DNA from 2 places in the Paenibacillus sp. SAFN-117 genome. Region 1 is predicted to be linked to the other one. Evidence: riboswitches for the same ligand, from Rfam matches in the RefSeq annotation. Region 1 holds a riboswitch; the other holds the start of a gene.
What was found. Region 1 has a riboswitch for cyclic di-GMP ahead of ACTHRH_RS06835 (hypothetical protein). Riboswitches for the same ligand answer to the same signal wherever they lie in the genome.

Region 1 (16,246 bases):
CCCGCCTCTTGGCGCGGCTCTCCAGCTCCATAACCAGAACCGCCGCTGCTTCAGAGACGACAAAACCGTCGCTCCTCAGGGAGAAGGGCACTCCGGCACTGGAAATATCGGTCTCTCGTGACATAGCGCCTAATCTCATGAAACTGTATACGCTGCCAACCGTAATTGGCGCGTCCGATCCGCCGACAATGCAGATTTCGCACTGCCCGCTCTCCAGAAGCAGCTTCCCCATCATCATCGCATCGACTCCGGCGGTACAGCCAGTGCTCAGGGTGAAGGCTTGGCCCTTTATACCCAAGTGCTGGGAGATCGCAGCCGTAATGCTGTGCGGGTTGCCGGCTCCGGCGCCGGAGATCGGAAACTTCCGGTACTGCCGACTGCCGCTGATAAGCGCGTATTCCTCAATCTCCTTCAATCCCCCGACGGATGTTCCCATGATAATGCCCGCTTGCTGCTCGTCTCCCTTGAGTCCGGCCATTTCGGCAGCCTCCTCCGAGGCGGCAATGGCCATTCGGGCCACACGTGGATAATATCGATATTTGCGATCGGGAAGTGAAATCAGCTCATCATCAATTCTGCCGCAAATGATGTCAGATCCATTAGGTCCCAAGCCGGAAACGATCTGTTGTGTACAAACCCCGTTCTCTAATATATCCCTGAAATGAATTTTATTACCAATACCAGGAGCTTTTAATCCATAGCCCGTTATAACAACTCGATCCAATGCCATTAACCTCCGCGTTTAATTGAAGTGCTGCTGCGAATAAACTATTGATTATTAGGGCTTATATCCTGATATAAGAGCTGTACACCGGATTAGGCTCTTTCTCTATATACCGGAAACTTTGATTACGGAAGTAAACCTATTCAGTTAACACAATCATCGGATCAAAGCTTGCAGCGTCCATCTGGTCCGTATCGGAATCTTCCCTATTGCTCCCCGCCTGATGATTTCTGTCAGAGCATGTCAATCCGCCAGCCATTCATTGCTCGCAACCCGTTACATTGTTCCGGCGGAATTGGCTTCATAGTTCCTCCAGGCTATGTAAAGGTCTTCAAAGAAAGGAATATGGAAGCAGATCGTCAACCCCGAAGCCATACGGATTCGCATAACCGATGATGACCATCCTGATTTACTGCAGTTATTAGATAATATAGATGAAGCAGCTATTACATAATATAGAAGATATTCTACATAACTTATAATAATCCTTTTTTATCCTGCGAACATTTTGAAAAATCCAGTCGAAATTGATAGAACTCTCTAGGATATGCCCGGCTGTTAATTTTCACGGTATTGGCCGTCACCCACTCCACCTCGCCTCCGGAATCGATCAGATGATCCTTATCCCAGATAGAGACACGCTGTTTGGTTATGAGCGCCAGTACAAAATCACTATCGTTCTTAATGTACCGATTCAAAAAATCACCTTCCGAATAGTCATATTTTCAGCCTCACGGTTTTGATAGGGGCCAAAAAAAACACAAAACCACCTCTCAATTAAAATGAAAGATGGTCGGTTGCACTACTAGCTCCATCTATCCCAAGTGCCCACATAAGGAATAGACTTCAACGCTCCCCTATACAATTTTTCAGGTCGGTAATCCTTGATGATGTTAATATTTTTAATAATCTACCTCTATTATATAATGATTTCCAGTTTTGAAAACCCAAAATATTATTGCGCTTTCATAGGATTTGACAAAGTTTTTTTATCAGCGTCAAAAGTCTCTTGTTTTGGCGAAAAACGTAAATTAATCGCTTGGAAATTACGACTTAAGGCTGTCTGTTCCGGTGATGTCCGTTTAGTCCAAAAGTGGTCTTTAAGTTCTTCAGAACTAGAATTTGGCCGCTATTTATTTTGCTAAAATATGGCCTGTTTCCTATTTTTCGGATTCACTGCGGCTGCCCTTGCCCGAAAATATTAAAGCGGCTTACTCAGGGAAGCCGCATGAATAATGCATAGATGGCAAGCCACAACGGAACGGGCCGGGCGGCCTATATGCTTTCCGCGTTTTTCTTCTGGTCATACGAAAGCACATAGGGAAGGTGATAGACGTAAGTCCCATTCTCGGCGATCTTCAAATGAGCGAATCCCTGCTCTCTTAAAGACTCCAAATATTGCTTCGCTACTTCCAGCGAGAACTCGGATCCCAAGGCAATATCTGCAGGAGTGACGAGACCGTCCTGGGATACGGCAATGGCCAGCACGATTTTCTCCAATTGCTGATCCTTGGAGGGGTCATAATCCGGCTCCGGCAGGTCATATTTTGTTTTCTTCAGATGACCGAGAATATAGAGGGCAACGCCGAGCGGAAGAATCCCGAACAGAAGAATCATAATGAGAAATAACCCGATTTCATCCACTCCGTTCGTCAGCATAACAATAAAGCAAAGAATACTCCAAATAATCATTAATACAGCGGCAGTTTTTAATAGAGCCCGTTTTGTCTTGAACCACAATCTTCTGACCAACAGATTGCTGTCTCTGTCTTTCTTCATGACCGTAAACCTCACTCAGTTTTTATTAGCCACGCGAAACGCGGCAAATGGAAATATTTGGACCCGCCCCAAATTAGGCCAAAATTCCTTGTCTCCGTGAATGACCTACTCTCCTTTTCATTTAATCATGTTACGCCGCCAATTGAAACCATTTCTTTGTCTTTTTTCGATAAATAGACGGAGATACAGATGAAGCACCCCGGCATCCGAACTGAACGACCGCGTAAAATCTTTCCGCTCGGGCCGGACTTATAGTTTGCTTCCCGTAAAGGGAGGAAAGGGAATCAAAGGTGAAATCGCCGTTTTGAAGTCCCTAGTTGAGCTTCGCTTCAATAAAGCGGACCACGTTTCCGACAGTTGACAAGGACTCCAGCAGCAGATCGTCTTCATCGAAAACGACCCGGAATTCATTCTCCAGCTCCGCAATCAGTTGAACGGCCGTCACCGAATCCAGAATCCCGCGGCCGCCCAGCAGCACGGTCTCCGGTCCGACCTCCGGCCGCCCCCATAGCTTGGCTACCAAGCTGATCACTCTTCGCTCCACCTCATCGCCGTTCCTCTCTTCCACTGGTTCTGTCGCTTTGCGCGGGCTGTGAACATGGATCCAATCCGGCGTCAGATAAGAAACAGGCAGCGGCAATCCGTACACGGAAAAGTCATCCTTCCTCTCCTGGAGGGTGAATCCAAGCAGCTTCAGCAGCATTAAGGCCGGGCGGTTCCGGCTTTCCGATTTATACCCGCAGCGCACCTCCCGCAGCTCAGGATGATCGAGCTGAAGAAGTTCCAGCACGGTCCCCAGGAAGGCATTTCCAATCCCGCGCCCTTCTATCCGGCAGGAAATGCAGAACAAGCGAATTTCCGCCAGCCCCTCCTCCAGCAGATCCAGCATAGCTACCGCGACAATGCCGTGGTCACCGAATCGGTCCTTGAGCTCCGCCACATATAGCCTCTTATCTCCCATTTCCATATAATTACGCACAACGTCCTGCGAGACCCTTTCGAGCCCATTGTTCCATTGATTCGTTCGTGCGGCCAATTCATAGACCCTGGCCAAATCCTGCTGGCGGGCCGGGCGTACCATCAATTCCATGGAGCAGGAACGCAGGAACTCTTCCCGCATACCGGGAAACTGTCTCTCTGCGTCCTCCCGCTCAGCCCGGATCAGCATCAGCTCCCTTCGTCTCCCGGCTTCACCCGTTATGGCCGGAGCTTGAAACTCCGGAAAATCAGGAAGCTGCCCATAGACACCGGCTTCATACACGGCCAACCCCGGCAAGCAGGCCCGGGCTTCCTCCCGCTCGAAAGGATTATCATCGATGAAGGCGGCGGCATCCATCCCAATGTTCAACCGGCTCACGATTCGGCGTATTCCTTCCGCTTTGGGCGCCCATCCTATTTGCGGATAGATGAAATAATGGGCGAGCCCCAGCTCCTTCAGCTTCTCCATCGCGTCCTCATGATCATTGCGGCTGGCAATGCTGAGCAGCACGCCGCGCTCATCCAAGCTCCGGAGCACTTCAATGATCCCCGGCCGCAAGGTCACCCTGCGATCCTCGGACAGAGTTCCCTCCCATAACGTATCGTCCAAATCCCAGATCAGGCATTTGATCATTCCGACATCCCCCCATCCTCCGCAGGATTGGGCGGATTATCCATTACATATTCCATCGTCAGATGAGTAGGCTCGAACCCATAATTTTTGTACAGCACCCTCATCGGAAGATTGCTTACATGGACATGCCCGACAATACGCTTCGCCCCTTGCTCTCTGCAGAGCCGCATCCCTGCATCCAACAAAGCCTCGGCACAGGCGGATCCCCGGTAAGGCTCGGCAATATAGAAGCTTTTGAACATAATATATTTCTCCTTGGTGACGAAATTAACCTTGGGGGTCATCCAGAGCCAGCCGGCCGACTGTCCCTCCATCTCTGCCACCAGCATCCCCTGCTGTTCCTGGGGAATGGCCTTGGCCAGCTTGCGGCGGTGGAATTCCAGATCCGTTACCGCCTCACTGCCGAAGGAAATCACCGAAATCTCTTTCTCGTATTCTGCTATAATCTCTAGATCGCTCTCTTGTATGGTACGTATTTTCATATTCTGTTTTTCCTCCCCGGAGTATCCAATCCGTTATATTGACTTCTTTTCCTTAAGCTCGAACGTTGCATGGCTGCAGCGGGGGCAGCCTTTGTTTTTCAACTCTTCAATCGTCTTATAGCTCCCTTGAATCCCGACCAGGATCGGTTCCCCGCACTGCTTGCACCCGTAAGTGCGCATAGTCCTCCTGACCTCTCCGGTATAGATCGCATCCTCGAAACGACCGCTAATATCGGGGCGAGTATGCTCCGTTGACTTCAGAATGAACATTTGTCCGCGGTTTCCGATCATCTCGGCTCCCTCGTATTCATTAAAGGAGGGAATTGTTTCACTGACGGTCAAGCCCATCTGAATGAATTCACGCTGCATGGCCAGCATGAAGTCGGGTGACTTATGAGCGAAAGAGAAGAACACAGGCAGCCCCTTCCCCGGCTTCAATGCGCTAATTCCCCGCGAGAGAAAAAGAACCATTCCCTGCAAAGTATAAGACGGATCGGTGAAGAAGCAATCGTATTGCCCGTACAGCTTCTCCGGCAGAGGCTCGCGCAAATCAGCGTGATGACAGGTGATCGGCAGATTTTCCCTCTCTGCTATATCACTAATATAACTTAAAAATCGCTCGTCAATATCAACAACATCGATCATACCCTTCGGCCCGGAGGCTGACGGAAACAGTCTTTTGAGCAAAAAGCCAAGCGACACGCTGACAAGATCGTCATCGCCTACGCATAATATTTTTTTACCTATGAGAGTATGGTTTCTCAAGCATAGAACCGCCCGGCTCAAGCTGGTCTCCAAGGTGCATTTGGATTGATCGATCTGCACATTAACCTGCGGACGGCCATGGAAGCATTCCTGCAGCATCGCCAGAAGCTCGGCCAATTCCGATTTCCAATCGAATTCCTTCTCCATGAGCCTCAGATACAGCCGCTTATCGATTCCCTCGTACTTCCGTTCTCGCTCAATATAAGCTTGGCCTGCCGGAGTACAATGAACTCCGCGCTCCTGCTGCAAGGCTCCCGCACGGATCAATTCCTTCTTGATGGCGGCCGCAACGGGAAGCGGAAGCAAAGTTTTTCTCGCCAACTCCTTCGTAGAAATTCCCGGTCTTAAATAGCATTCCAGGAAAAGCTGCTCGATCACCCGGATTCCTTCCTGCAATTGTACATGGGCACTGGCTTCATTTATATAATCCTTCATGGTTATAACCTCTCTTACTTTCAAAATAGGTAGAACTACCTGCAAAGTGACATATGGCCTCCGAAGCGTATCCGTCCGCAACCTGAAAGGGCGGCGTCTAAATCTTCCTCTAACGCGGTCGCTCTTCTTGCTTACTTTGCGGGGAGCCTCGAACATTCCCCACAAAGTGACGCTCGGCCTTCGAAGCGTATCCGTCCGACACCCTGAAAGGGTCGGCTTCTAAACCTTCCTCTAAACGCGGTCGCTCTTCTTGCTTTGCTTCGATAATGGTTTATACATTGCTTTGAGGGGAGCCCCGAAACATAAAAAAACAGAGGATGAACATAAGCGTTCACCCTCTGCCCGAATCGGCTTATCGCGAAAGAAAAGGATGGAAATCCTTACACTTCTCCCGCAAAATAAGCAACAGTAAAGCCGTGCTCAAGAAGCACGGCTCTCCGTTATCCGTTAGGTATGGTAGATGACCGTTGTTCTTAACTAATGGGTCCTCCCACGAATCCATACGGAAATAAACCACCTCAAATGCGCGAATTTCACCCGTCAAACGAACAGACAGTAAAAAGACGTCGCACAGAAATATCAGAACGGAAAAGAACCAGCCTGTCTTGCCCTGATATTGTGGTATCCCTCATGGAAATGGAAGAGACCTTATGAAATTGATTAGTTAAGAACAACCGCCGACATCAAGACATCCCCTATATTTTGAAAGTTGCTCTAATTATAGTTCAAAGAAAGCGGGAAAGCAAGCGCTGTTAACGACCTCAGCGGCGGCCCTTTGTTCCGGACTGCCATTGTTTTTGCGCTGCACCTTCTGTCCGCCTGTTCTCATCTCCACCGCCATTTGAAGAAATATTCCACCGCAAATGTCAAAATCAAATAAAATTGTTCGGCTGTAACCGAGTCAATCATGCTATAATGTGGGCAAACGCTCATAGGATGACCCCACAAAGTGACGCATAGCTTTCGCAGCTTATTCCGTCTGCACTCCAACGGAGTCGGCGTCTATACCTTCCTCTAATCGCGGTCGTTCTTCATGATTTGCTTCGATAAAGGTTTATACAGTACTTTGCGGGGAGCCCCAAACATTCCCCACAAAGTGACGCGTGGCCTACGAAGCGTATTCCGGGTACTTTGCGGGGAGCCCCAGAACTTACAGCTTAAGGAGGATTTATTTTGAATCGTATTGTTTTACTGCCGCTGGATGAAAGACCGTGCAATGTAGATTATCCCGAGCAGCTTGCCCGTTTGGGCGGCCTGCCTCTTTCCGTACCGCCGTTTTCCATGTTGGGGGATAAGAAACGCCCGGCGGATTGTGATCAACTCGCCCAATGGCTGAAGCAAGAGGCCGAACAGGCAGACAGCCTTATCCTTTCGATCGATATGCTCGTGTATGGCGGCATCGTCCCCTCTCGGCTGCACCATTACAGCCCCGAGCAATGCCAAGAAAGAATCGATCTGCTTCGGGAATTAAAGCTGAGTCGTCCGAATTTGAAAATTTATGCCTTTAATTTGATCATGAGGACGCCGGCCGCGAGCAGCAACGATGAAGAGCCGGATTATTACGCGGAGTACGGAAGCTCCATCTTCCGCTATTCCTGGCTTAAGGACAAGCAGGAACGCGAGGAGCTCGATGCTGAAGAACAGCAGGAATGGGAAGAACTGCTACGCAAGATTCCGGAGGAAGTGCTGACAGAGCATCTGCATCGCAGGAGCGTTAATTCCTATGTCAATGAATATTCCATCCGGCTGGCCGAGGAAGGAATTATAGACTTCCTGATCATTCCTCTGGATGATAATGCCCATTATGGCTTCTCCGCTATGGAGCAGCGCAGGCTGCTTTTCCTGACTGAGGAATTGGGCCTCATGGACCGGGTATTCCTATATCCGGGAGCGGACGAAATCGGGTGTACGCTGGTCGCGAGAGTGTTCTGCGAAACTATGGACTACCATCCGGAAATCTTCGTCCGGTACTCGTCTACCCAAGGACCTTTCGTGATTCCCCGGTATGAGGACCGCAGCCTGAATGAAAGCATCAAATCGCATATTACTGCAGGGGGAGCCTTCATGGCGGACTCATCGCATGAGGCGGATTTAGTGCTGATGGTCCATTCGCCGCCGGTCGGACAGAAGGATGCCGCCGAATCGTCGAGAGCTTTCCGCGACCGGCACCGCTCCTACTTCTCGGAGGTTCATTTCAATGAATTCATTCAAGCGATGCGCAACTACACATCCAAAGGCAAGACAGTAGCGCTCGCGGACGTGGCCAATTCCAACGGCAGCGACCACACCTTCATGAAAATGGTGTCCCGCTCCGGACTTCTGCCGAAGCTGGCAGGTTATTCGGCCTGGAATACGTCCGGGAATACTTTGGGAACGGTAATTGCCCACGGAATTATCGAGTCTTACTACCGCCGTCCCGGACTGCGGCAAGATGAGGACCGCCTGCATCTTAGCCGGGAATTCTATCTGCTTCGCCTGATAGAGGACTGGGGATATCAGGCGCTTGTCCGCTCCGACATTACGAAGAATGTTCTGCCCGGTCTCGGGGCCAATTACTTCGATGTCGCTCACGTATACGATACAGTGACCGCAACTGTTTGGCAGAAGCTCACCGAATTTGTAGAAACCTACCTGCAGGATCTGCAGCCGGAACGAATTCATCTGGAGCAGGTGGAAATGCCTTGGAAGCGAATGTTCGAGGTCGGATTGAAGGTCAAGCTGGACCGATAGCCGGTCCCGGGGGCAGGGGGGATTAGCCGTTAGCGCCCGTCCCGCCGTTATCAAGCAGCAACGCGCGCTGGAAACAGCGCGCGTTGTTCTGTTTTTTCCCTCTTCTATCGGATACTCGCCTTACTCGGATTGTCCATTAGGTGATAAAAGCTTTTCCTTGGGCAAGGACAGACAGAAGTGCATGTCTTTTTGCAAAAATTCGGTAAATCCCGAAGAAGACGTGCAAATCTGCTGGTCTTTCCGGCCAAAATGCGTAAAATCAGCAAAACATCCAAATTTACCTGCACTTTTGCTCGTCATTTGCCGGTTTCAGCCAACCACCTTCCAAAGACCTGCACTTTTGCTCGTCTTTTGCGGTTTTAGCCAACCCACCCGACAATGACCTGCACTTTTGCGGGTCTTTTGCCGGTTGCAGCTAACCGTCTTTCTCGCTATAACGCTTTCACGGCCTGGCAGCCGATCCGGTCCGTTAAAGTAATTTTCGCTGCAGCAATTCCTCCATCATGGCCCAGCCTTCCCTGCAGGACTCCTCGACAACCCAAGGCTCGAAACCGAATTGAAGATACATCTGAATCGCTTTCCAGCTTGTCGTTTGCGTGGTCAAATATGCTCTGTCATGGAAATCGGCCAGACGTTTCATCGCATGGGAAAGCAGAGGCTTGGCTAACCCCCGGCCCTGATGCTCCGGTACGATGGCGACCCAGTGTATTCTCCCATACGGTTCTCCCCGTAACGTGTTGTACCATGCCGTTGTTGTTCCGACGGCGGTTCCCGGCCCGTCTTCCAGAATGAAGCACCGAAGCTGCATTTCATCGAGATGCTTCCCGAACTCGCGGTTAAAATGAAGCTCCGCCTGCTCTTGGCTCGGAAACTCTCCGGCCCGCCACTCAATGGCTGCCCATAGATGCTCATCTCCCGGCCGGAAGGAACGAATCCGGTAAGGGGCCGGCAGAGCAACATCCGGAATGCCCTGCAAATGAGGCCTGATCATGGTCAGAGGGATTTCAGCTACTTGCGGGTTCCCTTTGATATGCATAGAACCCTCCATTAACGGTTAAATATCGATAACAAAATCAGAATAACAACGATCACGACTCCGATCAGCAGCGGAGTGCTTCGTTTCACCTTGCCTTCCAGCCTAGCCGAGTGGATCACGATCTGGCTGTGCCTGCCTTCCGCCTTAAGCTTCTCCAGCACCTTCTGCTTGGCATCTTCCTCGTCCTTGGCCCGAACGGATACGATGTTTTGCTTTCTCTGCTTCTCTTCGTCAAACAAGGTTTCGGTTGATGTATATTTCACTGAATAAATATTCATTCTGCCAGCCCTTCTTTCTATATATAGATATTAATATGTATGAGATAATCGGAGTATTTCAAGAAAGCGCTCGCGTTCAAGAAAATCTCTCCATCGCAAAATATATCATTTATTATAGCAAATATTGGCACACTCTCCTAACCTTCACTGACTTTTTGAAGATCCGGCAGCAAGCTTTTTTCAGTAAAATTCTCTTTCTAAGAACAAGGTGAAAAAAACCGTTATTTTTTAAAATAATAGCGGAATTTAATTCCATTCTGTGCTATATTTTTAGTAGCACCGAATTTATCTGATTTTTTTGAAAAACGATGTAAGCGGATTCAGTCTTGTCCGTAAAAAAGGGGGAGGGTGTTACTCAACAGCAAGATTCGGGACAAAGCGGCAAAAAGATAAAAAATTATGTCAGTGACTTTAAGAAGGAGGAGTTCGGTCTATGAAAGCGAGATTCAAAAAAATTACCTCTCCTGTTCTGATTAGTTTATTAATCGGTTCTTTGGCAGCCGGTTGCAGCTCCGGCTCCGGCTCCGGTTCCGGCTCAACCCCTTCCGGCAACGCCGGAGCCACGCCCGGAACATCGCCGCAAACGCAGCCATCCCAGAAGCCGGCGGATAAACCGAAGGATGCGGTGGAGATTACGTTCTGGCATGTCTGGTCCGAGAAAGACTCCGGACCAATCGAAGCGACGGTGGAAGCATTCAACAAGAGTCAAGACCGAATCAAGGTGAAGGTGCTCGGTAATCAGGACGCCACGAAACAATTGACAGCGATTTCAGGGGGCAATCCGCCTGATGTGGCCCTGACCTTCTGGAACAACATCGGCCCTTGGGCCGATGCCGGAGCCGTATTGGATCTGGACAGCTATTTCTCCAAGGACAATTTCGATATCGGCTCGGTCGTCCCTGCCGCTATGGAACGAATGAAGGTAGGCGACAAATACTACGGCGTTCCTTTTACCATGAGCATGGCCAACACCCTTATGTATAACAAGCAAGCCTTCCAGGAAGCCGGCCTTACCGAACCGCCGGAGACCTTGGACCAGCTTCTCGATTACGCCCAGAAGCTGACCAAGAAAGACGGATCGGGCAATCTGACCAACATCGGCTTTCTGCCGGACTATCCGTGGATCGATAACGTTTTCTGGCCCGTTATCTTCGGCGGCTCCTGGGTGGACGATAGCGGCAAGGTAACCCCGAACCGCAAGGAGAACGTTGCCTCCATCGAGTATCAGCGCAAATTCTACGAGCTGTACGGCAACGATGCCGTCGGCAAATTCAAGTCCGGGCTCGGCCAAAGAGGCACGCCGCAGGATCCGATGCTGACCGGTCAAATCGCCATGATCATCGGGTGGGAATATAACTTCACCGAGGAAAGAACCGCTGACGGCCCTATCGGCATCGCCCCATTCCCTTACCCGGCGGATCGCCCCGACCTGAAGGGATCGGGTATGGTTTCCCCGCGCGGGGTCTTCATTCCGAAGAAAGCGAAGCACCCCGACGAAGCATGGGAATTCTTGAAATATTTAATGAGCGTCGATACGCAAGTGGCATTCGCCCAGGAGTCCAAAGTCATTCCGACCGTCAAGAAAGCACTGGATGACGAAAGGCTGACGAAGAACGAAGAGCTGAGAACGATGTGGGATTTCTACGAGCGGGCCAAGAGCGAGAATTTGCAGGGCTTCCCCAACAACGTGTATATCAATCAATATTTACAGGCGTTGAGCGAAGAAACGGAGAAAGCTCTGAAAGGCCAATCTTCCGCCCAGGAAGCTATGGATAAAGTGGCGGAGAAGATCCAGCCGCTGGCGGACAAAGCGAATAAATAATCCGGGAGGCAGCAGGCGGACGCCGGGAAGCAGCATGGATGATGCTCCGCGTTCTTCGGCCGTCCGTCCGCCGCCGTTCAAGCCCTATCTATGATTCAGCCATTGAAGGAGGCCGGAAGAACTGATGACCAATCGAACGAGAACGGCCGGGCAACGGAACAGGGCGTTCAAAGCTTTCCTAATCGGCCTGTTGTTCACCAGTCCCTGGTGGATTGGCTTCGTTGTTTTCAAGCTGTATCCGATCCTGATGTCGTTCTATTACAGCGTCACGGAATACAATTTATTCTCCCCGCCCGATGTCGTCGGAGCGGAGAACTACGTTAATCTTTTTGCCGATGATAAATTTTATCTGTCTTTATTCAATACGGGCTACCTGATCGTCTTCGGCCTGATTCCCCACCTGGCCTTCGCGTTAGCCATGGCCATGCTGTTGAATACGAAGGTAAAGGGGCAGGCTCTGTACCGCACGATTTATTTCCTGCCCACTCTCGTTCCGGCGGTTGCCAGCTCCTTGCTGTGGATGTGGCTGCTCAATGCGCAATACGGCCTTGTCAACGATCTGCTCGGGAGCATCGGCATTAACGGGCCGAACTGGCTGGTCGATCCCGCATGGACCAAGCCCGCCATCATCCTGATGGGATTCTGGGCGACGGGAACGAATACGGTGCTGTATTTGGCCGCCCTGCAGGACGTTCCGCAATCGTTCTATGAAGCTGCGGAGATCGATGGAGCCGGACGATGGAGCAAGTTCTGGAACATTACGCTTCCCTCCATCTCTCCGGTCACATTGTTCCTGCTGATTATGGGGCTGATCGGCTACTTCCAGTTTTTCACCGAAGGGATGATCTTCGCGGAAGCGTCCCAGTCGGTCGGAGGACCGGAGAATTCCTTGCTGTTCTACGCCATTTATTTGTACCAGACCGCTTTCTCGTTCCTGAATATGGGATATGCATCCGCCATGGCCTGGATTCTGTTTCTATTCGTTATGGGGCTTACCCTGCTTGTGTTCAAGACTTCGGCACGCTGGGTTTATTACGGGGGTGAGAAATAATGGCCCGACCATCCGCTGCACGTTCCATCCGCACAAGCCTGGTGCCGCATCTTGGGCTTGCTCTCGTCGGCTTGCTGTTCCTGCTTCCTTTCGTCTGGCTCGTCTTAACCTCGGTTAAGTCGGAGGAAGAAATCTTCTCGCTGCCTGTCGTATGGTGGCCGAGTACATTCGAATGGCTCAATTATTCCAATGCTGTGCAGGCCATTCCTTTTCTTCGCTATACGTTGAATACGCTGTTTTTGTGCGCCCTGGCGGTGATCGGCCAGCTTATTTCCGCACCGCTGGCCGCTTACGGATTCTCCAGGCTTCAATTCCGCGGCCGCAATCTGATGTTCTTCATCATGATGGGCTCCATGATGCTGCCTTACCAGGTGACGATGATCCCGGTTTATGTGCTGTTCAACAAGCTGAACATGGTCGATACATACTGGCCGATCATTCTTCAGAACCTGTTCGGGATCCCCTTCTACATCTTTCTGATGCGGCAGTTTTTCCTGACCATTCCGTATGAATTAACGGAGTCGGCCAAGATCGACGGGGCCTCGGAATTTCGGATTTATTGGCAAATCATTATGCCGTTGGCCAAGCCGGCGCTGTATTCGGTGGCGCTGTTTGCTTTCTTGAATGAATGGAAGGACTTCCTCGGTCCGCTCATCTATCTGAATGATCCCGACAAGTGGACCTTGTCAGTCGGCCTGCGGGCCTTTATCGGAGAACATAAGGTCTCCTGGGGATTGTTGATGGCCTCGGCTACGATGTTCACGGTTCCGATTGTCGTCCTGTACTTCTTCGTGCAGAAGAAATTCATCCAAGGCATTTCCCTGACAGGCCTCAAGTAGAAGCAGGCTGAAGGGGCAGCTCATAGCTATTAAACTTCATGGGTACAAAGGAGGATAAAAATTATGAAATTACGCAAATGGTTTTCATTATGCCTAGCAGCGATGCTGGCCATCTCTCTCGTCCCTGCGGCCGGTTTCGCCCAACCGGCTCACTCCGAACCGGACGGCGGTTTGGTCAATTTGGCGCTGGGCAAGAGCTATACGCTGGAAACCCCTTATCCGCGGGATTCACACTTCAGTACGGTGGAGGCCGCTCATCCGGATGATACAGGCCGGCAATTAACCGATGGGGAATACGGCGATACGACCTTCTCGAACATGGCATATGTCGGCAGCATCTGGCAGGGAAGCCGGATCGTCACCATCGATCTGGAGCAAGTATCTACGATTCAGGAAATTTCCGTGAATGTGCTGCAAGATTTGCCGGTCGGCATCTTCTTTCCCAAGCAGGTCCAATTCTCCATCTCTCATAACGGGAAGGTCTGGGAGAAGCTGGACACGGTGAACAACGAAATCTCCACTACGGAGAAGGGCCCGCTCACCCAAAAGCTCACTCTGCAAGGAATTAACAAGGTAGCCCGTTATGTTAAAGCAGAGATTGCTGTCGACTCCTGGGTATTCATGGATGAAATCGAAGTCTGGGGAACGCCGGGCCGGTCTGGACGCCCGCTAACCCCTTCACCGCAGGGGCCGAAAGACAAAATTAAGTATCCCGGACCTGGCTCGGAGCAAGCCGGAGGCATTCGCAGCGAAGTGCTGATCTACACCGGAGAATGGCAATATGAGCCCGCAGACTGGATTTCGTTTACTAAAGAGGACTTCAAGCCCTATGTCTCTTATGTGGATACCGATATGAACAGGGTCGATTACATGTTCGACGGCTATTTGTTCCTCCCCTACGCGCCGCTGCTGGATGGCGCCAACTTCGGGCCAACTACTGGAAAGCCGACCAACAAAGCCCACTTCGAGTCGTTCCTGGATCGTCTGTTCCGCGACGATTATGAGCTGGGGGCGTTGAACCAGGCTGTCCAGGAAGCCAAAGCGGAATTGGGGAATCCTGCTTATAAGGCTAAAGTAGCGATAGCCATTCCATATCCGCGTACCGATCAGAACGATTTTGGCGATGTGGATGGGGACGGCATCAGTGAAAACATGAAGGTAAGCGAGGTCGGGGAAGACCAAGCGTTGGCCAACCGGGAGAAGGTCGTCCGCTGGTTCGTGGACGAAGTTTATGATCGCTGGCAGCAGGCCGGATATACCGAGCTGGAGCTGGTCTCCTTCTATTGGTACAACGAATTCGTTGCCTACCAGCTTGCGGAGAAAGACGGGGAGCTGATCCGCCGCACAGGCGATTACGTCCGTTCCAAAGGAGCGAGGCTGCAGTGGATTCCTTATTACTTCGGCCGAGGCTGGGACGAATGGAAGGACATTGGCTTCGATTCCGCCCTGATGCAGCCGAATTATACGTTCCATAACACAACGGCAGATCGTGTCGATGCCGTTGCTCAAGCCGCCCGCGCTCACGGCATGGGTGTCGAGATCGAGATGAGCGACGCCGTACTGACCAATCCTGAGATTCGTGACAAGTATTACACATATCTGGATAAAGGCGTGGAATACGGCTATATGAAGGGATCTTATAACGCTTACTACCAGCAAGTGAAAACGTTGCTGAAAGCGGCGCAGTCCGACGATCCCGACGCACGCGAAGTGTATGATCTCACCTATCAGTTTATCAAAGGCACTTACAAGGCCCGTAAATAGGCGAGGACTAGGGTCCATCAAATAAGGGACTGCCGCTGAGGGCAGTCCCTTGCAATTTCAAGATTAAGAATTCAAGCTAAATCTTGCGGGCAATCATCAGGTACAAGGCATCGGAAGGATCCTGTCTCGAGACCAATTCGAAGCCGGCCTCCTTCAATGACTCCTCCATCTGCTCCGAAGGAATGCGATGGCTCGGCGGCGGACCCGATTCCGTCACCTTGTGCTCCCATTCCAGGCAGAGCAGATGCCCGCCCTTCTTCAGCACCCGTCCGATTTCGGCCAGCCCCTGCGTATACGGCTCCGCTTCATGAAGCACTATGGAAGCAATGACATGATCCACACTCCCATCAGGCATCGGAATGGCCTCAAGCGGCCCCTCCTTGCTCTCGATGTTGGACAGCCCCTGCTCCTCCACCCGGCTTCTGAGCAGCTCCAGCATTCTTGGCTCCACATCAAGAGCATACACGGTTCCGCCGGTCATCTGTGCCGCGGGAATCGTGAAATAACCGGTGCCGGCCCCTACGTCGAGGATGACGTCGCTTCCTTCTATCGGAAGCAGCTTCAGCACTTGCTCGGGAGGGATCGTCCTCCGGCGCTCCGGGTTATCCAATCTCTCCAAATTGTCCGGGTTAAAACGGCGTTCGTGCATGTTTTCTCCTCCTCCATTAAGGGATCAGTCTGACCTTCAACGATTGCAGAGAACGGAAGACGACCGATTCCTTCCATGTAATTTCCGGCTCGGCTAATGCCAGATTCGGGAATCGGCGCAGCAGAGAACCGATAGCCACCTGACCTTCCATCCGGGCCAAGGCGGCCCCAAGACAGTAATGAATGCCCGCGGCGAAAGCCAGATGAGGATTGGGCTGCCGTGTTATATCGAAACGGTCGGGCTCGGCAAATACAGCCGGATCCCGATTGGCCGCACCTAA
Region 2 (16,246 bases), on a different contig from region 1:
TCAATCTGCTTACGCTCAATAAGAAAGCCATGAACCGCAAGCGCAAAGACATCCAGGTCATTTTCCAGGACCCGTATGCCTCCCTCAACCCGAGGAAAACCGCCGTGCAGGTGCTGGAGGAGGCGATGGAAATCCAAAATGTCGTGCCCAAGGAACGCCGGCGGGAGCGGGCCATCGAGCTGCTGGAAACCGTGGGGCTCTCCTCCCATCAGGCAGACCGTTATCCGCATGAATTCAGCGGGGGACAGCGTCAGCGAATCGGCATCGCCCGGGCGCTGTCGGTCAACCCGAAGCTGATCATCTGCGACGAAGCCGTATCCGCCCTGGATGTGTCCATCCAGGCCCAGGTGCTCAATCTGCTGCAGGCGCTGCAGCGGGAATTCAAGCTGACCTATCTGTTCATCTCGCATGATCTGGGGGTCGTGCGCCATATTTCCGACCGGATCATTGTCATGTATCTGGGAACGATCGTTGAAATCGCCGATACGGCCACCTTATTCCGTCAGCCGCGGCACCCGTATACCCGCGCTCTGTTGTCCGCCATTCCGACTCTGAATCCGGAACGCAAGGCGGAGCGCATTCTGTTGAAGGGGGACGTGCCTTCTCCGATCGATCCTCCGTCAGGCTGCCGGTTCCATACCCGCTGCAGGTATGCCAGCGACCGCTGCCGTTCCGAGGCTCCCGAGATGCGATCCGTTCCGGGCGAAATCGGCCACCAGGTGGCTTGCCTTCATTTTGAAGAAATAGATGCTGCCGACTAATCTGTTGCTCTAGAACGGACGAACCGCTTCGTGCGGGCTGAATCCTTGGCGTCGGGTTCTCAACAAATGAGAGGTTATCCGTTAATTGTACGGCCCCATTTTCCGTTAGTTGAAAAATGCTTGTATGTATTTCTCTGATTCCATTCGACTGCTGAACCTTCCCGAAGTATATTCCGTGATGACCCTATTCCAGAATTGCTGTGCGGGAATATTCCTTTCCAATTGAGTAACTTCCCAGCGCCCTCTATGCATATCGAACACTTTCATGGCAGCATGTTTGCCTAGCCCTAATCTCCGATACTTTTTCATTATGAAAAACTCGGCCATTGAAAAATGAGGAGTGTCGCTGGAATCGATATATCGAACCAATATAAATCCGACATTCTTTCCGTCCCTCTTTATAAAATAAGGAAAACGGTGTTCTACACTAATCCAATAGTCGTCTAAATACGGATACTCTCCAAATAGACCATTGTCTTCAACATCGCAATCCATGAACTCGGAAAAATCGTACAAGTAAAGCTGCATTAGATTGTTAAGTATCGGTTTCTCTTCTATCGGCACTTTTACAATATTCAGCTCCAGCCTGAACACCTGCTTTCTGTAATCCTGAATTGAGTATATCAGTTCCCTTCATTAAACGTCCGGCAAAAAATAATTATAAATAAACCTGCCGCTGAAATTGGGCTGTCCCGTCACGCTTACTGACATAGCCAAACCTAAAGAAAATTTACGGTCATATGTTTGCATTCTATCCGCCGTTTTCTTACAATGAAGATGGAAACAATTTTAAAATAACCCTGCAAAGTGACGGTCAGCCTTCGAAGCGTATTCCGGATACTTTGCGGGGAGCCCTGTAATACCCCACAAAGTGACACGTAACCTTCGAAGTATAATCCGAGTACTTTGCGGGGAGCCCTGTAATACCCCACAAAGTGACGGTCAGCCTTCGAAGCGTATTCCGGATACTTTGCGGGGAGCCCCGGAACTTACAAATTCTGTACTATGAACAAAGGAGTGACGAAGATGTACCGGAAAATTGACGACTTTATTGCAGATTGGAATGTACAGACGGCGGGCACGCTACGGGTGATCGAAGCGATTTCCGACGACAAGCTTGGACAGGCTATCGTGGAAGGACACAGCACACTTGGCTGGCTGGGTTGGCATTTGGCGACGAGCCCGGCGTTCTTTACAGGCTTGGTCGGTGTTAAAGTACAGCCTGCAGGGACGCGGGATGGTGTGCCTGACAAGGTGAGCGAAATTGTCGAGGCCTATCGCCGTATGGCCGCGGATGTGCAGGAAGGGGTCCAAAACGCGCTGACGGACGATATGCTGGCTGAAACGGTGTCTGCTATGGGTAGGGAAATGGCCCGCGGAAAGCTGCTCCACACACTGATCGCCCATGATACGCACCATCGCGGCCAGATGACTGTACTGCTTCGTCAAGCCGGGCTTACCGTGCCGGGAGTCATGGGGCCGACGAAGGAACAAATGGGATAAGCAACTATTCTTGAATTTACTATACAAGTATATTAAAACAAGCCGGAAGCGATTCGCTTTCCGGCTTGTTTGCTGTAACGGGATGTTATAAAAGCAGGGTTTTCAGAACCGGCTCGAGTGCATCCGCCATTCGCAGAAAACCAAGATCTGTCGGATGTTGGCCGTCTACCGTACATTCGAAGAAATCTTCGCCCAATGTTTTGGAGCCGTCGAAGAAATAAATATTCAAGTCCCCTTGCTCCCGCAGCTCGTTAACGAGAGACTGCTCGAATTGTTTGCGTTCCATTCTCATTTGATATAAATGCGGTGTCAGCTCCTCACGAGCGTAACGGATACGAGACACGACCAGGATCGGTGTGACCGGATGGGCTTCTCTATAAATACGAATAAATTCCGGAAGGGTCTTGCGGAATAGTTCGGTGCTAACGCAGTTACCTTCATAATCAACAACAAGACATGCCGGATCGTTAATCTGCGATATGATTTCGGCGAGCTCCGGTTCCCCCTTGCCGCTACCCGAGAAACCGAGATTAATGAATTCCAATGGAATCCTGCGGCTCAAGATATTGGAGTAGGCCATGCCAGGACGCGAAGCGCAGCCGCCTTGAGTGACCGATGTTCCATAGATGATGATTTTCTTCCCGGAAGCGTAGCCGGGCGGGGCCATCACCGAGGCTCCCTCATCCAATCCGATCCAGATCTCTTCCACCCCTTGATACAGCGGCAGGTTCAGCACCAAATTGCGCATCGTCGGTTCCCAACCGGTATACAAGGCACATTCATACTCTATGAGAGTATGATCATACCTGGTTGTATTGACATACCTCCAGCGAGCGTTGGTATCAGGAGCGCTCACATAACAATCGACACCGCATTGCCCGGTTGCAGGCATATGGGCCATGCCGGCTATCCCTCTCAGCTTCACTCTGACCGATAGGGAGGAGGAATCCGATTGGAACCGGATTTGCCCTCCTGCCGTATGATTGGCCAAATGATCGACCGCCTGGGGAATCGCTTGAGCCGGTGAAGTTGGCAATCGGCGATATTTTCTTTCCTGCGCAAACCAAGCGAGACCGGATACTTGAAAAGGCTCCTCTAAAGGCGAATACCAGCGAATGGCGCCATCGAACTGTTCATTCGGGCGCATGTGGAAGTCGTATCTTTCCAACGAATTCACAATACCATTCCTTTCGGCGGACAGTCGGGTATTAATCTAGCAAGAATAAATAACTTGACTATATTATCCTAATATGAACCCGATTTTACCATATTTCATATGGTTTTAATTGTCAACAAGTATGTAATAGGAATCCGCCTGAAGGCGCCCTGCCAGCCCCGAATCGCGCGAGACTTCCAGCGCGCGGTGTATGGCGTCACATGACGGTGATCAGCCACATGCCGCAGACATCCTCGATAGCCTCCGGACCACACGAGACTCTCAGTGCGCGGTATATGGCGTCGCATGACGGTGGTCAACCACATCCGCAGACATCCCGATAAGCCTCTCTTGGACGATCCCGGACGCCCCCCAGACATCCTCGATAGCCTCCGACTGCCCCGGAAGCAGCCCAGATATCCTCGACCGTTTCCTGGAAGATCCTTCGCATCCTCCCGATATCTCCACTAGATAACTAAATGGATTTCATCCAGTTAGTTTCCCATTCTAGGGCGAAATACGAAAACTAAATGGAAAACCTCCATCTAGTTTGGGCAAATTAGGCGATATCTCCTGAATTCATCCAATCTAACTGTAGTTTTTCCATTTAGTTGAGCCACTTTCTGCAATTTACTTGAAATTACCTGTATAAAATACAGTTAGCCCCCCGTGCCGTCGCACGGGATCATCGGATGAAAGTAGAGTAAGCCCCCCCATGCCGTCGTACGGGGTCTTCGGATGAAAGTAGAGTAAGACCCCTGTGCCGTCGCACGGGGTCTTCGGATGAAAGCAGGCTAAGCCCCCCATGCCGTTGACGGGATCATCGGATGAAAGCAGGCTAAGCCCCCCATGCCGTCGCACGGGATCATCGGATGAAAGTAGGCTAAGACCCCTGTGCCGTCGCACGGGGTCTTTCGGATGAAAAGAGTAGGCCCCCCGTGCCGTTGACGGGGCCTTCGACGATAAGTGTCAGGCCCCATCTACCACAGACGCGGTCCTTCGGACGATAAGTCGTCAACTCGGCATGATCGCCAAGAACAGACAGCCATGTTGATACTACTGTCCACGGCTCTCCGCATCATCCCTTCCGAAGCCCATCCGTTGTAAATAGCAGATCAGCCTTCCATCCCGGCCGTAATCATCCAGGTCACCTGATATTTATCGACAACCTCCCCGTAAAACACGCCGAAAGGCTGCATTTCCAAAGGATATTTGACTGTACCGCCTTCGGAAAGCTTTGTGAATGCTTCAACGGCTTCGGCTTCCGGACCGAACTCCACGCTTAGTGCGATGTCGTTTCCTTGCTTTAAGGGTTCCATCGTGTCGGCGATAAAGATATAATTGTCTCCTGCAATTGAGAAACACATATGCATGACTTTATCCTTGAATTCGTTCTGCGTTCCCATTGCCTGTTCATGTGTTGTCACGGACAAGATTCGCCCTCCGAACACTTGCGTATAAAACTCGGCCTGGGCAATTGCGTCTTCTGACAGAATATAAGGCTTTAGCTTTGCCATCTTCAACAACCTTTCTAAATGGATTAAATCTTTAGCTTAAAAACAATATTATAATAATTCATACTCCTGTATTTCTTATGGATTGCTGTTTTCGATGATTGAGTTGATTCTCAAAAGATAGCCATCGAAAAGCGGATTGCGAATGGAAGTCAACAACCGATTTTATTCTTCTGAAGGTAGTCTTTCCTTTTGCCTCAATATAAGCTGTAACTGCTATGATCTATCTGCTAATAAAATTGTCTTCCTTTTTATGGCGGATATGTTATAATTCTAGCCAATCAAGCAGGGCACAGGACCGTCTTGAAGCTGTGTGAATGATCTTTTCAAAAAGCGAACGCAACCGCTCGAAGTATGAGAGAATTCGCCGGGATCAAAAATGGCAATGTTAAGGCAGCTTGCAGGTACCGCCAATCAAGAAGAGACTCTGTATGGAAGGAAGAGCGTGATTGGGAACCCCTCTAAGTACCGTGGATTGGATGGAGAAGAACAAAAGGCTGGATGAGCTATTAACCCAAGAAGATGCCTTAACCGTGCATTCGATGAATCAAGGATTTGAAGCGGAAGTCGTTAGGATAAACTCACATGATGATAGCTATGTCCTGAAAATATGGAACAGGAGCTCCAAGCCGGATGTCCGTTTTCAATTTCGGCTGCTGAATGTTCTTTATGCACGGGGACTATCTGTGTCTGAACCGCTGGGGTGGGGGATAAATCCGGATGGCGAGCAGGTTTTGTTAACCTCCTTCGACGGCACGCCCCTTCATAAGGTGAATGCGAAAATAATGGCCCGTTTGGCGGGCATTTTAGCTGGAATACATCAAATCGGCATGGAAGAGATGGGAAATCTGCAGCTTCCCAGGTATGATTTTATCCATTACTTTTTTTCCGGAGTAGGCGAACACTCAGACCTGAGCCAAGCATTAAATGCTCTTGTTGAAATAACCCCAATCAAGCAGGACCGTATTATTCACGGTGATCTTCACCTGATGAACATTCTGGAGAACAACGGCCGATACACCGTCATAGATTGGACGAACGGGCAATTGGGAGACCCCAGATATGATTTTGCTTGGGCGCTTACCCTGCAGAAAATATACATTTCGGAGCGTTATGCGAATCTATTTCGTTCCGCTTATCTAACGATCATTGAGATTCCTCCAGGAGAGCTTGGAGCTTATGAAGCGCTGGCTTGTCTTAGATGGATGCTGCTTAGTAGAAACGGTGGGGCTCCTGCCGGACCTAAAATAATGGAGCGGGTAAGAAGTTTGGTTGCAAACCATTCCGTTCTTAAAGGGTTGGAGTTTAGTGGTATTTCGACATTATAAAATATATGGATAAATTCTCCTGACGATTTGATTTTTCTATTTTTCTATCTTAATGTACATATAAACGATAAGTGCAAAACAGGAGGAAATTGTAATGATGACAACAAATTAACGTAATGCTTCTTCCTTTGCCGGCAACGCCCGCGGTCCTCCATAGAAGTATGCCTGTATATTCAAAATAAACCTAAACTATGGAGGGATTGGAAATGAGTAAACCGGTAATGAATGTTGCGTTGGTATGCGGACCGGATAGTGATATGGAAACGCAGGCCATCAGAGCGACTCTCGAATGTTTTGGCGCAAGAGTATTTACTTATTGGATTGGCCGGCCGAATGATTTGATCTCCGTACTATCAGGCGAAGATCTCTATGCGGATACCGACATGATTATTCTCAGTTTCCACGGCGATGAAGGCAAGCTTCTCATGCCGGAATTGGGTGAGAGCGTCTATGAAGAAGGAGAGCCGCGGGGAGACTTTGGTCCGGAAGAGGTGCTGCGCTATGCGAAGCTGGACGGGAAAATCGTCTTTGGCAATGGCTGCTCACTAGGTGACCGGGCATTGGCCGAAGCATTCCTGGAGCGCGGCTGCCGGATCTATATCGGCCCGGATGATTATCCGGACGGCAGTTCGGCTCTTATGTTCATGCTGCGGCTTTTCTATGAAATGATTCAGAACGGGAAGAGCGTAAGAGAGGCTTACGAGCTTGCCTCGGCTATGGATGAAGAAGTATCTATGTACCAAATCTATGAAAGCTCTGTGGATGACTGAGACATCCGATGCAGCCACGCGTGTGTAACTAAGAGGGGAGTTGGTTCCCCTCTTTTTCCGTTCGGGAAGGGGTGCGGAGGCCGTTATGCAGCGGCAAATTTCACGAGCTACATGGTTGAATCGATGTTTGATTCCAAAAGGGATGGCAACTCAAAGGAGGGATCGCTATGGAGACCGTATGTCTGGTGAAGCCGAGTATGGAATATCGCGATGAATATCTCGATTTTTATAAGGATTGGCAATCTGGCGGCGAACCTATGGTTCCGTGGGTGATACGCAGAGATCCATCGGACTTTGAAGGGATGCTCCAATTTCTGCTTGAGAATGAAAAACAGGAGAATCCCCCTGACCATTGGGTTCCGAGCTCAACCTATTGGCTAGTGTCCGACAATAAGAAGGTGATAGGGGCTGTTAATATCAGACACGGCTTAACGGAGAAGTTACTCCATCGCGGCGGCCACATTGGTTACGGGATTCGTCCGTCGGAGAGAAGGAAGGGTTATGCGACCGTATTACTGTTCCTGGCCCTGGAGAAAGCTAAAGAGCTTGGCATTAAGCAAGCCCTTGTCGTATGTGATGAGGGGAATATAGCTTCCGAGAAAACGATACTCAAAAACGGCGGAATCCCGGACTTCAGCTTTACGGAGGAAGATGGCAATGTCATCAAAAGATTTTGGATAGAAATCGGATCATAGGTAAGATCAAGATCGACCCGGAGTTTAACAGCGGGGGAAGCCTCTTCGTTGCCGTTGGCAATCCTATTAAATTCAGCGTAGGTTCTCGCCTACATCACGCGGTACAAGTAAATAACAGATTTCAACTATATTTTCCGAAGTCCCCTATTTCCTTTTGAGTTAGAGTATCGATCACTTTTTTTGATGGCCATGAAAACAAAATAATCTTCGATTTCCCAAACCTTAACTCCGCCAAAGATGGAAATCAGTTTGTTTCTGTACCACTCTTTTCTCTTGGTCACCATATACATCCTGCCCTCTAGAGCGAGCCGGTTAAATCCTTTTTCGATAAACATTTTTGGCACGGCAAAATCGGCATGATAAGGCGGGTGGCAAATGATTTTGGTAAAGTCATTATGCCGGATACCGGAAAAACCGTCGCTGTGGGCAATGTGTACACCGGAAACCTCATTGGCCGCCGCATTTTCTTTGGCGGTTTCGATAGCCTGTTCATCGTTGTCCACCATAACTACATTTTCTGGACGGACCAGTTTGGCCGCCAATAAGCCCACAACTCCATAACCGCAGCCTAAATCGCATATTTTATCGTCTTTTTCAAATTCAATGACCGACAGCATGGCCAGAGTTCCGTTGTCCACCGTTCGCGGAGAGAAGAGCCCGGCACGAGTCTTCAAATTTTAACTTATCCCCTTGATGGTTGTTGTAATCATTTAAGAAAGTTCCTTTCAGAATATGTCTAATCATAAATCTACAATAATTTCAAAAAAAGCCCAATGGTAATATTGTATTTACAACGAAAAAGTACCATAAGCTTGGGAGAAAGCTGTAAGAAATGTATAAACAATTTGACATTTTGGTTAAAGAGTATTACGATAATCAATGTAAAAACTTTTTTACATTTTCATCGAGGTGATTCCTTACATTGAAGAATAATATCAGGGATATTAGAAAAACGATGAGAATATCCCAGGAGGAGCTCGCAAACAAGTGTGGAGTTACAAGACAAACTATCAACGCCATCGAAAACGATAAGTACGATCCTTCACTTTCCCTTGCTTTTAAATTGGCTATTCATCTCGGAACAAAGGTTGATCAATTATTTATATACGAGGAGGACTCCCTATGAAACTACTGCGTAAGGCGGATGAGATGGAAAGATACCAGAGCGATAAATCGGCAAGGAATGCTTTCGTATTTTTTACCGTGGCCTTATTGGCTTGGTCCTTAACCAACTTCTTTACTGTAGGTAAAACGGGATGGGAATTTACCATCTTATTGGGAGGGAATGTCGTTTTCTTCGGGTCGAGGGTTTTCTACAAGAGAAAAATGCAGTGATCGAGGAGCGGGTCTTGGGATTGGTTGATTTGACCAACCGTTGTTACTATGTTTACAAGGTCTGCACTGGCCGAATCGTACAAAGGAAAATTTCAGTATTGGCATAACTTGAGCAGCCGGTGCGTCAATCTCCGAAAAAAAAACCGGGACAGCCTGAGGAGGCATTCCCGGTTGCATTTCGCTTTCCTTATCGGATACATTCGAATGCACTAAGGCCAGACTATGCGGCAGGCGCTCAAGCGGTTACCTCCGGCCCGCATAGTCGATCTTCGCTTGCGTGGACAGCATGCTTGCCTTGGAAATCAACTCGCGGAAGGTCATTTGTCCGAATTCCGGCACAACCCGTTCGTTCACCCAGCCGGTATCGGCCGAGACGCTGGCCCTGCCGACCGATTGACCGCAGGAGAGCTGATCGATAATTCGCTGCACTTCTTCATCGGATTTCTGCGTAATAATGGCAAATTCGTCTCCGGCATAGCGGCTTATGTAATCGCCCGGTCCGAACAGCGACTTCAGCTTGTTCGAAAATTCACGGATCATGTCGTCACCGACCGGATGCCCGAACCGCTTGTTTACTTCGCCGAAGCGGTTCAGATCGATGAACAGCAGCTGGAAGGACCGACCGCTCGCGAGCAGCTCCTCTCCTATCACATGAATATAGGAGGAACCATACAGCTGTGTTAGCGAATCGTACCATTCGGACAGCCGGGTAGTCAGAGACTCTCGTGTGACGATGCCAACGAGCTCTCCTTGCCGGAGGACAATCAGTCGTTCAATCCTGTTTTGTTCCATCAGCAGAAGCGCATCCCATACGAAAACATGCTCCGGGACGCAGATCGGGTTAGGCGTCATTGCGTCGGCCACGATCCGGTTCGGATGCGCGGTCCGGACGTCTCGAGAGGTAATGATTCCGACAACTTCTCTTGCTTCAACGACGACCAGCGAGCCGATTTTTAGTTCGGACATTAGCTGCGAAGCGTACCATACGCTCTTTCCAAGCGAAACGCTGTGAACCGGCGAAGTCATCACATCGGCCACTTTCAACTCATATCCACCTCCCGATGCACGGCTATCTCGATCTTTAGCTCCGAACGAAGCACCATCGAATCGCTGAGCAGGTTTTCCACCTCCTCCAAAATAATGCCGATGAGCACTTTCTTTTCCAGCATTTGCAACAGCGAGTTACGCACCAGAACGGCTTCCACTCGGGGGTGCTCCAGTTCGATGATGGAGAATTGTTCGGGAGACAGTGCTTCCGCCATACGGCGTGCGGCTTCCGGACCAATCGGCGCCCTTTTTCCGATAATGAGCATGTCCTGCATCGGAGGCATTTCAAATTCGGAAAATTTCAATGAAAGCATAGCTCTTTTGGAATAATTCGTCCTCATGTCCAATGTCATAACTCCCTTAATCTTCGATTGAGCGAAACGAGGTCGGTGGACGACCCGGCAGAGGGCCGGGCTTCGCCAGCAGATAGCCTTGGCCGAAGGGAACGCCTAGCTTGCAGGATTGCCGCAAATCCTCAATCTCTTCGATTCCTTCCAGAATCAGATTAGATTCGTCTCCGCAGAAATCAACGAAGAACTTTAACAATTTTTGCTTCTGTTTGCTGAAGAGCAGGTGCTTGGCAAAGAAACGATCCATCTTGATAAAGTCGGGGCCGATTTCCACGATTCTCTTCAAGGTGGTTGCCCCTTCTCCAACGTCATCGAGCGCAACCAGGAAGCCGCAATCCCGCAGCAGATGGATGTTTCTCAGAAATTGCCCGGTGTCCCAGTCGTCCATCTCCGAGATGGCTTCATTAATTTCGAATACGATATTGTGGGCGTACTTTCCGTACCGCTGCATGAGCTTAAATATGAATCTGGTAAATCGATCCGAAGATAAGGTCGAAGGGAATACGTTCACGAACAGGTGCTGATCGGATTCCACCCTCCCTGGATCAGCAAAGCACGCGGAAATTGCATTATAAATGGAAAGGGTGTCCAGCGTGAACAGCATATTATGTCTTGCAGCGGCCCGGAACAGCCGATCGATTCTTGGTTCCGTTGAGCAGCGGATTAAAGCTTCATAGCCAATCGTCTTGTGGGTATGAAGATGGCAGATCGGCTGGAACTCGTGATATAAATCTTCTTGTTTGATAAGAGCTTGTGTGGATGGCATGACTAATTTCCTTTCCGGATAGAACGACCATTTCGGCAACCCGGCCGCCATAGAAAGCAGATCCTTAGGCCCGTAGGTTTTGCGTCCCAATTTTTCAAGAGGTTTGCGATTATCGTACTGAGCATACCCGTCGAAAGGACCATTAGCAATCCTTTGTACCTATTATCAAATTCGCCATCAAGCGACAGATTCCTACAAAACATGTGTTCTTTTTTCAAAATTTAACCATTCTGCCGTTTTTGTTTGAAAAAATAGTTTGTAAGGCCTATAAAACCTGGCGGCAGGGATTTGTTTTTATGGACTTATAATCGGAAAAAAGAACTTCTGACGCACTATCTCGTTGAGCCGAAGCTTCCTTCCCAAATTATCCAGCATTGAAAGGCAAAAAATACAGCAGGCACGCGATATAATGTTGGAGCGTATGGCAAATCCCCCCTCGCTGCTCGAATTATCCCGTATGATTGGCATTAACGACAACAAATTAAAAATTGGTTTTAAAGAACTATATGGAACGACCGTATTTGGTTATTTGAGGGAAAAGCGTCTAGAAAAAGCCTTGAATCTTATTCGGTCGTATTCTAAAAAATATAATATGAGGAACTTCTCAAGTCTAATAGTTTATCACGAATTGGTTTGGGGGAGGGGTTCACATATCGCCGCTTTTCGTATACTTTACGTTCTCAGGATCAAGCTTTCCAGTCATATCGGCAAGCTTCCGCTGTATGGTTGGCACTTGAATTAAAATATGCACATCAAGGCGTTGAGAAACTGAATAAGGCGGCCACTATTGGTTGGATCGCTTTATTGCTTACAGGATTATTGATGGGATGGATCAACCCGTCACTGTTTCAGATGTTGTGGTTCGACACATCCATTGCTTTGTTCGTAGTTTTCAGCCTTTACTCGGAAATGGTTATCGGACCTAAAATGAAAACTATGCATGAAATGATCAGAACCTGTGAAAGTGAAGAGATTCCGCAACAATATAAAATCTTGTCTAGTAAACTGACTCCTTATGATTGGTTTTGTAAACTACTCGTCGTTGCCATTATCATATTGATGGCGTTAAAACCGTAAATGAAAAGCAGTGGAGCAGGGTAAATGCCCTACGTAAAGTATATAGTTAGTGGGCATATCGTTGAGATACGGAAGAAAAGATTTGTCTCCAGGGTCCTGAATTCACCCGTGCATATATAACCCAGTTAGCAAATCACTTTGGGGCGTTCTTAGCCGCGCAACCTGAACTTTTTATAACTCCTAGGGCGGCAAAATAATTTCGACGGTCGTTCCCCGGCCTACTTCACTGTCAATTTGAAGGGTTCCTTTATGCTCCTTGATAATTTTGTAGCAGATCATTAACCCGAGGCCGGTCCCCTTCTCCTTTAAACTGTAGAATGGTTCGCCCAAGCGGGCGATTCTGTTCTGCGGTATGCCGCAGCCGGAGTCCGCCACTTGAACCGAAACGAAATCCCCGGACCGCCTCACCTTCATGGCAATTTGTCCGCCCTGGGGCATCGCCTCAATCGCATTTTTGATAATATTGATGAAAACTTGCTTAAGCTGGTTTTCTTCGCATTCGACGAGCAAGTCACTAGAGTCCGATTCCACTGAAATCTGTACATTATGCATCGTTGCAAGCGGATACAAGAATGAAGAAACCTGCCGTATCAAAGCTTCCAAATTTCTCTTTTCCATCCTGATGGTTTGCGGCCTGGCTACAGTCAAGAGCTGGTCGGTAATGGACTCCATTTGCTCGATTTCGGACAGCATGACTTCCAGATACCAGATGTTCGTCGTGGTTGTAGCAGATTGCAGCAAGCTTAGGAAGCCTTTAAGCGTCGTAAGCGGATTGCGGATTTCGTGGGCGATTCCCGCCGCCAATTGACCGACAACAGCAAGTTTCTCGGTTTTGCGCAGCAATTCTTCCGTTTGCTTCAGCTCGGTGATGTCGCGTCCGATGACGATCAATCCTTTGCGTCTGCCGTCCCCATGATAAATGGGAACCTTAATAATATCGCAAATCATGGACCTGCCGCCAGGGTGCGGGATGATTTCCTGGAATCGGATGAGGCTGCCTTTGTCCCAGACCCGGCGATCGGACAGCGAGCATTTAATGAAGGTTTCCCGGTAAAATGGATTGCAGGAGGCCAGCTCCCTGTCCGTCATTCCCTGATAATCGATCATCTCCAAATTTAGCGCGGCTATCGCCGTATTATTGGCTTCAAGCCATTTCCCTTGATCGTCCTTAAAGATGACGAGGTCGGGCATGGAATTGATCAGCGTCCGCAGCCGCTTCTCACTTTCAATCAGCATATCGTGCATTTGATGGAGGGCGGTAATATCCCTTGAAATAAGCACATAGGCGGCGGCGCTGCCCTTGCTGTCGAAGAGGGGAGCGGCACAATGGTTAACATGGATCAGGCTGCCGTCTTTTCGCTGTCTCACCGTTTCGTAAGGAATGACGTTCCGTGAACGCAGCATGTGGTTGCGCATGTCTTCGTTTTCACTTTCCAAATGGCCCGGCACCATCGGGGGCTCTTTGCCAAGCAGCTCTTGCTCCGTCCAGCCGAACATACGTTCACAGGCTTGGTTGGCTTTAACGATATGAAAATCGGCATCGACGACAAGGATCGCATCTTCGGTATTGCTTAGATAGAATTCAAGCTGTTCTTTGGTCAATTTCAAGTCCTCGGCCATCTGCTGGTGATTCGGTTGAATTCCGCGAACGGTTTCGAAGACGCCGATAATTTCGTTATTCATAATGATCGGAAAACTATTCACCATGGCATGGATGCTGTGTCCCTGCTTATGCCGGAAAACCGCCTCGAATTCTTGCTGCATACCGCCCGCCGCTTGGGCGAAAGCCTTCCTCTTCAGCTCCTTGCTGTCCGGGCAGGCCAGATCACAGACCGCTATGCTGCTCAACTCATTCGCATCATAGCCGAGCAATCTCTCCGCAGCGGGATTGGCTTCAAGGAGAAAGCCTTGTAAATCATAAGCGAAGATGGCATCGGGGTGATGCCGGAACAGCGATTGATAGAAGGGGGCTGGTTGGGCGGCGGTCCGCTCTTCGCTCGCTGCTTTGTTATTCTCCAGTGTCGGGGATGTCGGAAAATGACGGAAGTCCGGTAACGAAGGGCTGACCCTAATCTCCGGCGGAAGGGCATGAACAACCGATCCGATGGCTTCTCCCCCGTAATAGTAGGGCGAAAGCTCGAAGAGCCACCTCTTATTCTCAAGGTTGTCCGTCATTTCCCAGGTTGTTGTTGAGGACAAGGATTCTTTGGCGAAAGAGGGAGGTTCTAGCGAATGTTCAGGGGAAATCCATCCTTTCTCATACAGAATAGGGGAAGCCTTGACGACCCGTCCCGCCCGGTCCAAAACCGCAAGAGGCAGTGTCGTCCTATGGGTTAAATCCACAAAATATTGAGCCAGCCTTAAACGCTCTATTCTCAATTGGTTATAAAGCAGGCTCTCGATTTCCCGAGCCGTGCGGATTACGGCTGCCAGAGTTCTCGGATCGTTGGCCGTCCAGAACCCGGATAAATCGACGATTCCGGCAATTTTGCCCGTACCGGGATCACGGATAGGAGCTGCGGAACAGGTCCATTCGTGAATTTCCTGGCAGAAATGCTCGCTGGCAAACACCTGTAACGGCAGCCCGGTAACCAGAGAAGTACCAATCCCGTTCGTTCCCGCACTGCTCTCGCTCCAATTCGCACCCGGCGACAAGTGAATGTCTTCCGCTTTCAGCTTTAGGGACAAATCCCCGTCGCAGTAGACCATTTCCCCGGCAGGATTGGAGAAAGTAACAAGATAACCGGTATTTCCGGCGTATTGCTTCAGCTTGATCAAGAGTGGTTTGACCATCCGGAATAACGGATCGGAGGTGACGTACTCCTGGATCTGATCCGTCCCCAAGCTATATGGAATTTGGATAAGGTGCGGATCGATCCCTTGTTCCAGGCACCGTTTCCAGGAATGGAACATGAAAGGCCTTACATTAATCGGCGCAGAACAACCGGACACGAATTTCTCCCATTCCTGTTCGATCAATAGCTTATCGTTGGAAGCCCCATGATAACTGAAAGTATAGAATCTGTTTGTGGACGACATAAATTTCCCCCTAATGCAATAATGTGATCCATCGGCGTTTATGATTTACCAGTTGCTCTATACAATCCGGAGTAGTTTCCTTACAACAGTTATTGGTATGGGCCCAGTTTGAAATATCCTATTATTTCTACATAAAATATAATTTTCCTGCATGGCCATTTAGAAGAATGTTGGTTCAGGGATTTAGCAAATGCTCGGATCGGTCTGTATTTTTTTGTTTATGTGCAGCCGAATAGACCGGGCCGTCAGCCTGATATCTTCCGACAAAGAGCGAATCAGGGAAAGCGTGTTAATGCTCCGCCGACTGGTTGAAGAAACGGAAGCTCTGCTGCAGCGTTCCCCGTAACAAGCATCCTTGCCGTCTGTGTGCGGTGTGAATGACAGAACCCCTCCAGGCGGATTGGCTGAAGGGGTTCTTATGTATGCGATCATTCGATTCGCTGCAAGCCGGAGCTGCCTGGAGCTAAGATATACCTCTTGTCTCGGAATCCAGGATTTGCAGCCCCAATTCCTCCAAGGCCTGCTGCAGCGTTCCTTTCGTCTCCACTTTATCGCTGAAGGAGATGCCCAGATCGACAATCGTACTGGCGATTTCCGGGCGGATCCCGGTGACAATCGCTTTGCAGCCCATGTAACTGACGCCGTCCATTATTTTGAATAAATGCTTGACCACCATCGTATCCAGGAAAGCGACACCCGACATGTCGATTAACAAGGTCCTGATTTTGGAGGCCCCGATTTGGTGCAGTGCCTTCTCCTGAATCACTTTAGCCCGGTGTGTATCGACCGTTCCCAACAGAGGAAGAATGGAAACCGATGCGGAAAGAGGGATGATCGGCACAGACAAGTCATCTATCAATTCTTTGTGCGATTGAATTAATTCATCTTTGAACCGGGTATAGCTC

Region 2: linked by a shared signal. The riboswitch ahead of ACTHRH_RS13900 (EAL domain-containing protein) and the one ahead of ACTHRH_RS06835 (hypothetical protein) in region 1 are both predicted to bind cyclic di-GMP.

Annotation. Positions count from the first base shown of each region.
Region 1 is NZ_JBQCLK010000007.1:95,648-111,893, reverse strand. It holds gene ACTHRH_RS06840 (beta-ketoacyl-[acyl-carrier-protein] synthase family protein) at 1-724, opposite strand, end outside; gene ACTHRH_RS06835 (hypothetical protein) at 1,201-1,422, opposite strand; cyclic di-GMP riboswitch class II at 1,507-1,590, opposite strand; gene ACTHRH_RS06830 (hypothetical protein) at 2,000-2,503, opposite strand; gene ACTHRH_RS06825 (HAD-IIIC family phosphatase) at 2,817-4,115, opposite strand; gene ACTHRH_RS06820 (GNAT family N-acetyltransferase) at 4,112-4,597, opposite strand; gene ACTHRH_RS06815 (bis-aminopropyl spermidine synthase family protein) at 4,631-5,797, opposite strand; gene ACTHRH_RS06810 (DUF4127 family protein) at 6,971-8,527, shown strand; gene ACTHRH_RS06805 (GNAT family N-acetyltransferase) at 8,997-9,563, opposite strand; gene ACTHRH_RS06800 (hypothetical protein) at 9,575-9,841, opposite strand; gene ACTHRH_RS06795 (ABC transporter substrate-binding protein) at 10,275-11,663, shown strand; gene ACTHRH_RS06790 (carbohydrate ABC transporter permease) at 11,788-12,714, shown strand; gene ACTHRH_RS06785 (carbohydrate ABC transporter permease) at 12,714-13,553, shown strand; gene ACTHRH_RS06780 (DUF4855 domain-containing protein) at 13,617-15,317, shown strand; gene ACTHRH_RS06775 (class I SAM-dependent methyltransferase) at 15,394-15,966, opposite strand; gene ACTHRH_RS06770 (cytochrome P450) at 15,983-16,246, opposite strand, start outside.
Region 2 is NZ_JBQCLK010000019.1:43,343-59,588, forward strand. It holds gene ACTHRH_RS13835 (ABC transporter ATP-binding protein) at 1-761, shown strand, start outside; gene ACTHRH_RS13840 (GNAT family N-acetyltransferase) at 867-1,355, opposite strand; gene ACTHRH_RS13845 (DinB family protein) at 1,788-2,264, shown strand; gene ACTHRH_RS13850 (SGNH/GDSL hydrolase family protein) at 2,350-3,441, opposite strand; gene ACTHRH_RS13855 (VOC family protein) at 4,536-4,937, opposite strand; gene ACTHRH_RS13860 (phosphotransferase family protein) at 5,384-6,262, shown strand; gene ACTHRH_RS13865 (delta-aminolevulinic acid dehydratase) at 6,469-7,032, shown strand; gene ACTHRH_RS13870 (GNAT family N-acetyltransferase) at 7,200-7,727, shown strand; gene ACTHRH_RS13875 (class I SAM-dependent methyltransferase) at 7,853-8,401, opposite strand; gene ACTHRH_RS13880 (helix-turn-helix transcriptional regulator) at 8,650-8,853, shown strand; gene ACTHRH_RS13885 (hypothetical protein) at 8,850-9,062, shown strand; gene ACTHRH_RS13890 (GGDEF domain-containing protein) at 9,306-10,100, opposite strand; gene ACTHRH_RS13895 (hypothetical protein) at 10,103-10,450, opposite strand; gene ACTHRH_RS13900 (EAL domain-containing protein) at 10,470-11,276, opposite strand; cyclic di-GMP riboswitch class I at 11,257-11,343, opposite strand; partial or broken gene ACTHRH_RS13905 (AraC family transcriptional regulator) at 11,608-11,796, shown strand; gene ACTHRH_RS13910 (DUF2269 family protein) at 11,952-12,302, shown strand; gene ACTHRH_RS13915 (PAS domain S-box protein) at 12,483-15,341, opposite strand; gene ACTHRH_RS13920 (hypothetical protein) at 15,532-15,687, shown strand; gene ACTHRH_RS13925 (ATP-binding protein) at 15,805-16,246, opposite strand, start outside.